Regions from separate parts of the Serratia sp. NA_13 genome, predicted to be linked through region 2. Evidence: predicted binding sites of a transcription regulator. Region 2 holds the regulator's gene; the other holds the start of a gene.
The links. The regulator LexA, encoded in region 2, represses DNA repair genes until DNA is damaged. The targets are predictions, from matches to a motif close to TNCTGTATGTACATACAGNA.

Region 1 (5,678 bases), on a different contig from region 2:
CGGACGCTGGGTTGCCAGCACCAGGTGAATCCCCGCTGCACGCGCTTTCTGCGCCAGACGAGCGATCAGTTCCTCAACCTTTTTGCCGACCGTCATGATCAGATCGGCAAACTCGTCGACCATCACCACGATATAAGGCTCTTTCTCCAGTACCGGCGGCGTCATGTCCATGCTGTCGGTCGGTTTCCAGAACGGATCCGGGATCGGACGCCCCATGGCTTCGGCCTGATCGACGCGTTCGTTATAGCCGGCCAGGTTACGCACACCGAGCGCAGACATCAGCTTGTAGCGACGCTCCATCTCGGCGACGCACCAACGCAGGGCGTTAGCGGCGTCTTTCATGTCGGTGACCACATCCGTCAACAGGTGCGGAATACCTTCATAAACCGACAGCTCCAGCATTTTCGGGTCGATCATGATAAAGCGCACTTCTTTCGGCGTGGCCTTATACAAGATGCTCAGGATCATGGCATTGACCCCAACCGACTTACCGGAACCGGTGGTACCTGCCACCAACAGATGCGGCATTTTCGCCAGGTCGGCCACCACCGGTTCGCCAGAAATATCTTTACCCAGGACGATTGCCAGCGGCGACGGATTATCGCGGAACGCCGGGCAGTCCAGCACTTCTCGCAGATAGACCGTCTGACGTTTGACGTTAGGCAGTTCCAACCCGACATAAGGCTTGCCGGGGATCACTTCCACCACACGTACCGCCGAGGTTGACAGTGAACGCGCCAGGTCACGCGACAGGTTGGAAATGCGTGCAGCCTTGACACCCGGAGCCAAATCCAGCTCGAAACGGGTGATGACCGGCCCTGGCAAAATATCTACCACATCGGCTTTCACCCGGTAATCGGCCAGGCTGGCTTCTACCAAACGCGCCTTTTGTTCCAACGCGAAGGAATCTACCGGCTCCACCTCTTTCGGGGCTTCTGTCAGCAAATCCAGCGTCGGCAACGGCGTGGTCGGTTTTTGCAACGGCATTTCGTTACGCATCAGGAACGGGTGGATCAGGCTGCCCATTCCCGGCTGCTGCACGGCAGCAGGCTCCGGTTGTGCCACAGGCTGCTGATAGGCAGGTGGCTGTTGCTGCACCGGTTGCTGCTGCGCTGGTTGATAAGCTGGCTGCGCAGGCTGATAGGATTGTTGTACCGGCGGGGTCTGAGGCTGAGGCGGCGACGGATAAACCGGCGCGGTGGGCTCAAACTGACCGAAAGGCACATCATCTTCACGCTCGCTTTGCAGCTCAATACGTTCTTCCAACTGTGGCGACAGGGTAAACAGTGGCTCAACCGGGCCATCATCAACCAAATCATCCATCGGCGAGAAGCCAAATGCATTGCGGGTATCTACCGGCGTAGTTGGCGCCACCGATGGAGCCTCTGGCTGACCATAACGCTGGCTTTGCTGGTCGGCAAACGCCTGACGCAGCGCGGCTTCCTGCAGAACAGCTTCATCATCCAGATTATCCGACTCGGACTCCCCGCCGTAACGCTGGCTTTGCTGCTCGGCAAACGCCTGACGCAGCGCGGCTTCCTGCAGAGCAGCTTCATCATCTTGCGAAAGATTTTCAGCCTGTTGCAATGGCTCGTCGTCCCCCCGGGTGCGCTGTTCCTGTTCGGCCATACGCTGCGAAGGCAGCTTGATGCCGTAGGAAGCCAGTTCACGCCGGGTCGGAATGCGCACCGGGTTCGGGCGCGGCAATTCAGGGCCGAGGCCCTGTTTCACCTGTGAATTCGCGTCACTGGTGGCGCTAAAGGCCGGCATAAAGGTATTGGCGGCAACAGCACCGGCAATTGCCGTCGCTGCGGCAGGTGCCTGAGGTTTCGCGCTGCCAAAGGGTGAAACGGCAGGCTCGGCGGCACTGAAACCGGCCGGAGCAGTGACATCCACGTGCTCACGTTGGGCGGCAGAGAAATCAAATGGAGAATGCTCGTGCGACGGCGATGCGGCCGGAGCATCCCAATTCCCCATACGCGGCTCGTCGTCGTCCTGGTAAGGATCAATCGGACGTGTCGTCTTAGGCGTTGGTGTCTCTTCAGGGATCTCAAACGAATACAGCGGCGGCGCAGTGTTTTCCGCTACCGCGGTCATCGGATGCTGGTTCACCGAAGCCGGAGCCGGGGGTGCCGCAGTGACCGGCGGGGCCTGGGCCACAACAGGTGCCGCTGTGGCCGGTACACTGGTTGGCGCTGGCGCAACAGGTGTGATATTCGCATCATCGTCATCATTAGCCCGCAGGCCGCTGAGCAACGGATCTTCGGCATCTTCCGCCGCCATTTTGGCGGTTTCCGTGACCGAAGGCGCAGAGAACAATACGTCATCTTCCGCTGCATTGGCCGCCGTCGTCGTGGCAGCTACCGCAAGCGCGGCTTCCTTGTCTGCAGACTCGGGCTGCTCTTCGACGTAGCGGTCGTCATCGTCGTAATAACGGTCTTCACGGCGTGAACGGTTGGTCATAAAGGTCACCGTCCCCAGCACCACGCCGCCGATACGCTCGGCGATCACCAGCCAGGACCAGCCGGTAAACAACGTCAGCCCTGCAGCCCAAACGCATAGCAGCCCCAGGGTGGCGCCAATACCGTTGAACCACGGCAACATGGCGTTGCTCAGCAAACTGCCGATCACACCGCCGGATGCGAAGTAATAGAGATCGTCGACATTCAATGCCGCCAGGCCACATGAAGTGAGTACCAGCGCCAACGTGCCGATCAGGCGCAGTGAAAGCGCAAAATAGTCGATGTATTCGCCGCCGCCGCGCTGGCGATAAGCGGCCCAGCACAACACCAGCATGATCGGCGGTATCGCATAGGCGAGTACCCCGAAGGTGAAGAACAATGTGTCGGCCATCCAGGCCCCGACGCCACCGCCCAGGTTATGAATAGGCTCATGCCACGCGGTCTGCGACCAGCTCGGATCAGACGGATTGAAACTGACCAAGGCAGCCATGAGGTAAATGGCAAAAATGGCTACCACAATCAACACAGCTTCAAGCAAACGGCGGCCGCTACTGAGTTTTCTCAAGGTAACTTCTTTATCTTCTGTATATTCCTGGCTCAAGAAAGGCTCTCCAGGTTCCTGTTAGCTGACATAGCAACAGCGCCGAGAAGCTTCCCCGGCGCCGAAACTGTATGAATAAACAGGAGTGTAACCAATTTAATCAGGTTTTGCACCTGCACCCTACCGTGTTTTGATAACCAGACGGTTACTCTGTTTCACTTCTTCCATTACCACGTACGTACGGGTGTCGTTAACCCCCGGTAGACGCAGCAAGGTTTCACCAAGCAACTTACGGTAAGCCGACATATCCGGCACGCGGGTTTTCAACAGATAGTCGAAATCACCGGACACCAGATGACACTCCTGAATTTCTTCAAGTTTCTGTACTGCCGAGTTGAATTGCTCAAACACATCCGGCGCACCGCGGTTCAACGTGATTTCTACGAAGACCAGCAGGGACGCATCCAGATAATGCGGATTGAGCAAAGCGGTATAACCATGAATAAAACCCTGGCGCTCAAGGCGGCGCACACGTTCTAAACATGGGGTTGGGGATAACCCCACGCGCTTGGAAAGCTCAACGTTCGAAATACGCCCATCCTTCTGCAGTTCGTTCAGGATATTGCGGTCGATACGGTCGAGATCTTTACCCGGGCGTTTCTTATTGTCTGCCATTATTATTGTCTCTCTTATTTTCTTCCCTGCACTTGCCACACCCTAACCAACGTCAATGTGTAAGGGTTCGTTCCAAGCGAAGACCCGATGCCTGTTTATGCTTCACTACCATCATCTCCCCTGGTGCAGCCTGTCTGTCAAATCCTGCACCGGGTTTTTAAATGATGTTATTTGCAAGAAGAATTCCCCTGCTTGCACGCTGTCCCCTCACCTGCCGCACGAACCTTCAGCAACGGCGCAAAATTCTGCACCAACGCTGTAAATACGTACGATTTACTGTAGGGACAGGGATAATTTCTTCTTCCTATGATGTTTTCGCAAATGCGCAGCGGATTGTCAAAGTAAAAGAAGCAAAATCAGAAGAACGTACCGTCATGAAAAGTTAGCACCCCGTTTTTAGTTATGAATCGCTGGCTTGAAAAGCCCACAGTCAATGCGCTTAAACCCGCTAAATGGGCTGTTTCCGGTCAATGGAGTAAAGAGCGGAGATGAGTGATTTCCATAAGTTAAATTGCTGCGCTTTACGCTCTCTTTAGCGGCAATTTAATAATTAATAGGTAATGGCTATCAAACAAATCGTTAACAACATCCCCTGGCGCTTTTTTTAATGCTGCATTTTCCCTACAATCGGATCCATTGTCCGCCATTGTGGGAAAAGAGGATATTCATGGGCACGGCTAAACACAGCAAATTATTGATCCTGGGCTCCGGCCCGGCGGGCTATACCGCCGCAGTTTACGCAGCGCGCGCCAACCTGAACCCGGTGTTAATTACCGGTATGGAGCAAGGGGGTCAGTTGACCACCACCACCGAAGTGGAAAACTGGCCGGGTGATGCCGAAGGCCTGACCGGCCCGGCGCTGATGGAGCGTATGCGCGAGCATGCTGAAAAATTCCAGACCGAGATTGTGTTTGATCACATCAACAGCGTTGACCTGCAGAACCGTCCGTTCCGCCTGTTTGGCGACAGCGGCGAATACACCTGTGATGCACTGATTATCGCCACTGGCGCCTCGGCCCGTTATCTTGGCCTGCCTACCGAAGAAGCTTTCAAAGGCAAAGGCGTGTCTGCCTGTGCCACCTGTGACGGTTTCTTCTACCGTAATCAGAAAGTCGCGGTGGTCGGTGGTGGCAACACTGCCGTGGAAGAAGCACTGTATTTGTCCAACATCGCCGCCGAAGTTCACCTGATTCACCGCCGTGACAGCTTCCGTTCCGAGAAGATCCTGATCAACCGGCTGATGGAGAAAGTGAAAAACGGCAATATCGTGCTGCACACCGACCATACTCTGGATGAAGTGCTGGGCGATCAAATGGGCGTGACCGGCGTACGTATCCGTAGCACCAAAGCGGAAAACCAAACGCAGGAACTGGAACTGGCCGGCGTGTTTATCGCTATCGGCCACAGCCCGAACACCAGTATTTTCGGTGGTCAGCTGGAGCTTGAGAACGGCTACATCAAGGTGCAGTCCGGCATTCACGGCAATGCCACCCAGACCACCATTCCGGGCGTATTCGCCGCCGGCGACGTGATGGACCACATCTACCGCCAGGCGATCACCTCTGCCGGGACCGGTTGTATGGCGGCATTGGACGCTGAACGTTATCTGGACGGCATCGCTGGCGCAGAAGTGCTGTAACCACACACTGTCATTTTGAAAAGCGGCTATCACAGCCGCTTTTTTTGTTCCTGCAAGTTAAGTCGGACGGTGATTCGATGCACAATCTTCTCCACTGGCGTTTATTGGTTGCGGTAGCCGACAGAGGTAAAATCACCCAAGCGGCAAGCCAATGCGACATGACCCAATCCGCCGCCAGTCAGGCCATCGCTCAGTTGGAAGAGCAACTGCAAACTCTGCTACTGGTTCGCCTGCCGCACAGCGTTGCACTTACCCAGAGTGGTGAACAAATTGTCATTCACGCTCGCGCCATGCTGGCCGGGCTGGATGCTATCCAACACTACGCGCAGCAGGCAAAAAGCGCGCACGCCGGCAAGATACG
Region 2 (5,678 bases):
CAGGTTTAGCGTCAAGGGGATAAAAACGCCGGACCTTTAAAAGGTAGCTTGTGGCCGCAATCCGCTGCGGCCCAGCGCGCTACCAACGATACTTGTTGTGGTCTTCCCAGGATTTAACTTCTTTCTCGGCCGCCTCTTTCTGGTAGCCGTAACGTTCCTGAATTTTACCGACAAGCTGTTCACGTTTCCCTTCAATGACCGTCAGATCGTCATCGGTCAGCTTGCCCCACTTTTCCTTCACTTTCCCTTTAAACTGCTTCCAGTTACCGTCGGCTTGATCTTTGTTCATAACCTCTCCGTTACCTGTGATTAGTCAGTTTTAAACGCCTGTGGCCGGACTTAACTGAGTAATTATTTCGGTCAATTGACCTGAATAAAAGGATTGTCAGTTCCAATTCATTCCGCCAGCCACATGATTAACTATAGCTACAGATAGCGAAAAAAATAAAAACTCAGGATAAAAATTCACAAAAACAATAAAACACAGTAAAAACACCAAAATAACAGCAAGTAAGCGGAAACAATTTCGCTCAAGAAAATGTAACTTAATATGAATTAAAATATAAATAAAACTAATGATTAATCATTTTTGATTGCGCCACATCCGCTGCAAACCAGGTCCCTCGCACCCTGTGGCAATGCCAAATCCACCCGAGAGCAAGACCACGTAACGCAAGAAATACCGCCAACGCCAGCCACAATCCATGGTTGCCTAATACAGGCAAGGTAAACAGCGTCAGCCCATAACCGGCGGCGGCTACTGCCATGCTGTTACGCATTTCTGCGCCGCGGGTGGCCCCAATAAACATGCCGTCCAACAAATAGCACCATACTCCCACCAATGGCAGCACTACCTGCCACGGCAGATAGTGGCTCGCCAGCGCGCGCAGTTCCGGTAAAGAGGTCAACGCCGCTATAATTTGCGGCCCGGCAACGGCATAGAGCAGCCCAAAGCCCAACGCCACCAGACAGGCTTGCCGACAAGCCGCACGCCATACTTTGCGCAGTTGGCTATCGTCACGGGCTCCATAGGCATGCCCCGAATGCGCCTCTACCGCGTAGGCAAAACCGTCCAGCGCATAAGCGGTGAAGGTCAGCAAATTCATCAGCACCGCATTGACCGCGACCACCTCGCCACCAAGCCGGGCACCGAAGATGGTCAGCGAGGCAAAACACAGTTGCAGCAGCAATGAACGCAGCATAATGTCGCGATTCAACGCCAGCAGACGCCGCAAATTACCGCGCCAGGCTTGGCGCAGCATCGGCACAGAAATGCCGCGTATGCGCATCACGCGCCAGGCCAGCCATAATCCCAACAGCAGCGTGGCATATTCAGAAATGGCAGTCGCCGTAGCGGCCCCCTGCACGTTCCAGCCCAGTCCCATCACCAGCCAGATATCCAATACGATATTCAACAGGTTGCCGACAATCAGCAGGATCACCGGTGCGCGCACATATTGCACCCCGAGCAACCAACCCAGGATAACCATATTGGCCAGTGCCGCCGGGGCACTCAGCCAACGGATCTCGAGGAATAAGCGAGCCTGTTCCAGCACCGTCCCATCGCCACCGACGATTCTTAGTGCCAACTCAATCAGCGGATAGCGCAGTAACACAATCGCCGCCCCAGCCAACACTGCCAGCAGCAACGGCTGCATAAAGGCTCGTGCCAGACCCTGCGGATTTTGCGCCCCCAACGCCTGTGCGGTCAGCCCGGTGGTACTCATACGCAGAAACAGCAACAGCATAAACAGGAAGCTGGTCGCCATGGAGCCAACCGCTACGCCCCCCAGATAGGTAGGGCTGTCGAGGTGGCCGATCACTGCGGTATCCACCAGCCCAAGCAGCGGCACGGTGATATTGGAGAAAATCATGGGCAGCGCAAGGCGCCACAGGGCTTTATCGGTATCGCTGGTGAAGGCAGAAAGCAGGCGCATAGTGAAATGTTCCCGTGTATACCCGTCATCTTTCAAGTTGCAGTGTTGTTATCTGCACTCAGTTATGTGGCCCGTCCATGGGCCACACCCCTTTGGGGCCGCTGCGAGCAGCATTCAAATCTGCTCCCGGCAGATTTGTCACCCCAGTTACTTACCTGAGTAAGCGCCTGGGGATGAGCGAGTTGGCCGCTTAGCTGCAACTTGAAAGCTATAGGGTATATAGTGAATCAGATATGACATCGCCCCAGAGCTGGGGCGACTTGAATCAGAGGACGATGTTTAGGCGCGAGGATTAAACCCAGTCGCCATTGCGGATCACACCGACCGCCAGACCTTCAATGGTGAAATTCTGCTGACGCAGATCGACCACAATCGGCTGGAATTCACTGTTTTCCGGCAACAGCTCAACCACGTTACCGTGCTTTTTCAGGCGTTTGACCGTGACTTCATCTTCAATGCGTGCCACAACCACCTGGCCATTACGCACGTCCTGAGTTTTATGCACTGCCAGCAGATCGCCGTCGAGAATACCGATGTCACGCATTGACATGCCGTTGACCCGCAGCAGGAAATCTGCGCTCGGTTTGAACAGGGAAGGATCGACCTTGTAGTGCCCTTCGATATGCTGTTGCGCCAGCAGCGGCTCACCGGCGGCGACACGGCCAATCAGCGGTAAACCCTCTTCATCTTCCATCAGCAGGCGAATGCCGCGCGAAGCGCCGGAGATAATCTCGATAACGCCTTTACGCGCCAGCGCTTTCAGATGTTCTTCTGCGGCATTTGGCGAACGGAACCCCAGACGCATGGCGATCTCGGCGCGCGTTGGCGGCATGCCAGTGGACGAAATATGATCGCGAATCAGATCATAGACCTCTTGCTGTCTGGTAGTTAGTGCTTTCATTCCGCCCCCCTGTTTGTTTATACAGTCTTGCTGTGAGTATATACAGGTAACTGCAGCTTGGGAACCGAAGAGTGAATAAAAATCAGGGATTAGCGACACGGGTCGCAATGCAATGCCGCCACTCAGGCAAAGTGCTGCCACAGCACCGAACCCCAGACGAACAGCGCCAAAATAATCGCCAGTGAGACCGCCGCCGAGCCCATATCCTTTGCCCGACCGGAAAGCTCGTGATGCTCGGTCCCCACTCGATCGACAATCGCCTCAATCGCGCTGTTGAGTATTTCGACGATCATCACCAACAGCACAGATCCGATCAGTAAAATGCGCGCTATCGCACCTACGTCCAGCCAAATCGCCAGTATGATAGCCAGCACGGTCGCCACCAATTCCTGGCGGAATGCCGCTTCGTGCTGCCAGGCAGCGGAAAAGCCTTTATAAGAGTAGCCGGCGGCTTTAATAATACGGGTCAGGCCGGTTGCTTGGTTTGCCATGTTTTTGAGTGCCTTTAGCAGAGATAAGTCATAATTAAACAGTCTAGGCCAGGAAACTCTCCCGGCTCACGGTTTTCCAACACCACAGATCTGCTACCCGGTTTCTGGTATGCTTGCGGCGCATTGCTAACAAGAGGCTTCACGTTGTTATGTCAGGTTGGCGTAAAATTTATTATAAACTATTGAATTTACCACTTAAACTGTTGGTAAGAAGTAAGGTTATCCCTTCAGATCCGGTCACGGAGTTAGGGTTGGATCCCTCACGGCCGATTTTGTATGTTTTACCTTATAATTCCAAGGCGGATTTGCTGACGCTGCGCACCCAGTGCCTGGCGCAAGATCTGCCCGATCCCCTCGATCCGCTGGAGATAGACGGCACCGTGCTGCCAAGCCACGTGTTTATTCACGACGGGCCGCGCGTATTCCGCTACTACACGCCGAAAGAAGAGTCGGTAAAGCTGTTCCACGACTATCTGGATCTGCACCGCAGTAATCCGGATCTCGACATTCAGATGCTGCCGGTTTCGGTGATGTTCGGCCGCTCTCCAGGGCGCGAAGGTCATGGTACCCCACATCTGCGTCTGCTGAACGGCGTGCAGAAATTCTTCGCCGTGCTGTGGCTCGGCCGCGACAGCTTTGTCCGTTTTTCCAATACCGTTTCGCTACGCCGCATGGCCACCGAGCACGGTACGGACAAAATCATTGCGCAGAAACTGGCTCGCGTAGCACGCATGCACTTCTCGCGTCAGCGTCTGGCCGCCGTCGGCCCAAGCCTACCTGCCCGTCAGGACCTGTTCAACAAGTTGTTGGCGTCCAAGGCGATCGAAAAAGCGGTCGAAGACGAAGCGCGCAGCAAGAAAATCTCCCACGAAAAAGCCCAGCAGAACGCCATTGCGCTGATGGAAGAGATCGCTGCCGACTTCTCTTACGAGACGGTGCGCCTTTCCGATCGCGTGCTGAGCTGGACCTGGAACCGATTGTATCAAGGCATCAACGTCACTAACGCCGAACGCGTGCGTCAGTTGGCGCAGGACGGGCACGAGATTGTTTATGTGCCCTGCCACCGCAGCCACATGGACTACCTGCTGCTGTCCTACGTGCTGTATCACCAGGGGCTGGTCCCGCCGCACATTGCTGCCGGTATCAATCTCAACTTCTGGCCGGCTGGGCCGATTTTCCGTCGCCTGGGTGCTTTCTTTATTCGCCGTACTTTCAAAGGCAACAAGCTGTACTCGACGGTATTCCGTGAATACCTCGGCGAGCTGTTTACCCGCGGTTACTCGGTGGAATACTTTGTTGAAGGCGGCCGTTCCCGCACCGGACGTTTGCTGGAGCCGAAGACCGGCACCCTGTCGATGACCATTCAGGCGATGCTGCGCGGCGGTAGCCGTCCTATCACCCTGGTGCCGATTTACATCGGTTACGAACACGTAATGGAAGTGGGCACCTACGCCAAAGAGTTGCGTGGCGCGACCAAGGAAAAAGAGAGCCTGCTGCAGATGCTGCGCGGCCTGCGTAAGCTGCGCAATCTCGGCCAAGGTTACGTCAACTTCGGTGATCCACTGCCGTTGACCGCTTATCTGAACCAGAATGTGCCACAGTGGCGCGAATCCATTGACCCGATCGAAGCCCAGCGCCCAAGCTGGTTAACGCCGACGGTCAACGATTTGGCGGCCAAGATTATGGTGCGTATCAACAATGCCGCCGCCGCCAACGCCATGAACCTGTGTTCCACGGCGCTGCTGGCCTCACGTCAGCGTTCGCTGACCCGTGAGCAGTTGCTTGAGCAGTTGGAGTGCTACCTGCAACTGATGCGCAATGTGCCTTATGCCGGTGACGTTACCGTACCCACCCAGACGCCGGATGAGCTGCTGGACCACGCGCTGAACATGAACAAGTTCGAAGTGGAGAAGGATAACATCGGCGATATCATCATCCTGCCGCGTGAGCAGGCGGTGTTGATGACCTATTACCGTAACAATATCCATCATCTGCTGGTTCTGCCGTCGCTGATCGCCACTATTGTGATGCATCACCGCCGGGTATCGCGCGCCGAACTTCTACGGCAGATTGGCCTGATTTACCCGATGCTGAAGGCCGAGTTGTTCCTGCACAACGACAAAGAACAACTGCCGGAAGTGCTGCGGCCACTGATCGACGAGATGATCCGTCAGCAGCTGATCTGCGACAAGGGTGACAGTCTGGTACTGAATCCAGTCCGCATCCGTCCACTACAGTTGTTAGCCGCCGGTGTCCGTGAAACGCTGCAGCGCTATGCCATCACCATGTCGATCCTCAGTGCCAACCCAAGCATCAACCGTGGGGCATTGGAGAAAGAGAGCCGCATTA

Region 1: ACUTSU_RS12350 (DNA translocase FtsK 4TM domain-containing protein) is a predicted target of LexA. The motif match lies at 3,129-3,148, and genes of this name have one in related genera.

Annotation. Positions count from the first base shown of each region.
Region 1 is NZ_JBQZFV010000007.1:115,427-121,104, forward strand. It holds gene ACUTSU_RS12350 (DNA translocase FtsK 4TM domain-containing protein) at 1-3,063, opposite strand, end outside; gene lrp (leucine-responsive transcriptional regulator Lrp) at 3,184-3,678, opposite strand; gene trxB (thioredoxin-disulfide reductase) at 4,346-5,317, shown strand; gene ACUTSU_RS12365 (LysR family transcriptional regulator) at 5,395-5,678, shown strand, end outside.
Region 2 is NZ_JBQZFV010000005.1:52,437-58,114, reverse strand. It holds gene ACUTSU_RS10050 (CsbD family protein) at 80-289, opposite strand; gene dinF (MATE family efflux transporter DinF) at 573-1,937, opposite strand; gene lexA (transcriptional repressor LexA) at 2,230-2,838, opposite strand; gene ACUTSU_RS10035 (diacylglycerol kinase) at 2,961-3,329, opposite strand; gene plsB (glycerol-3-phosphate 1-O-acyltransferase PlsB) at 3,479-5,678, shown strand, end outside.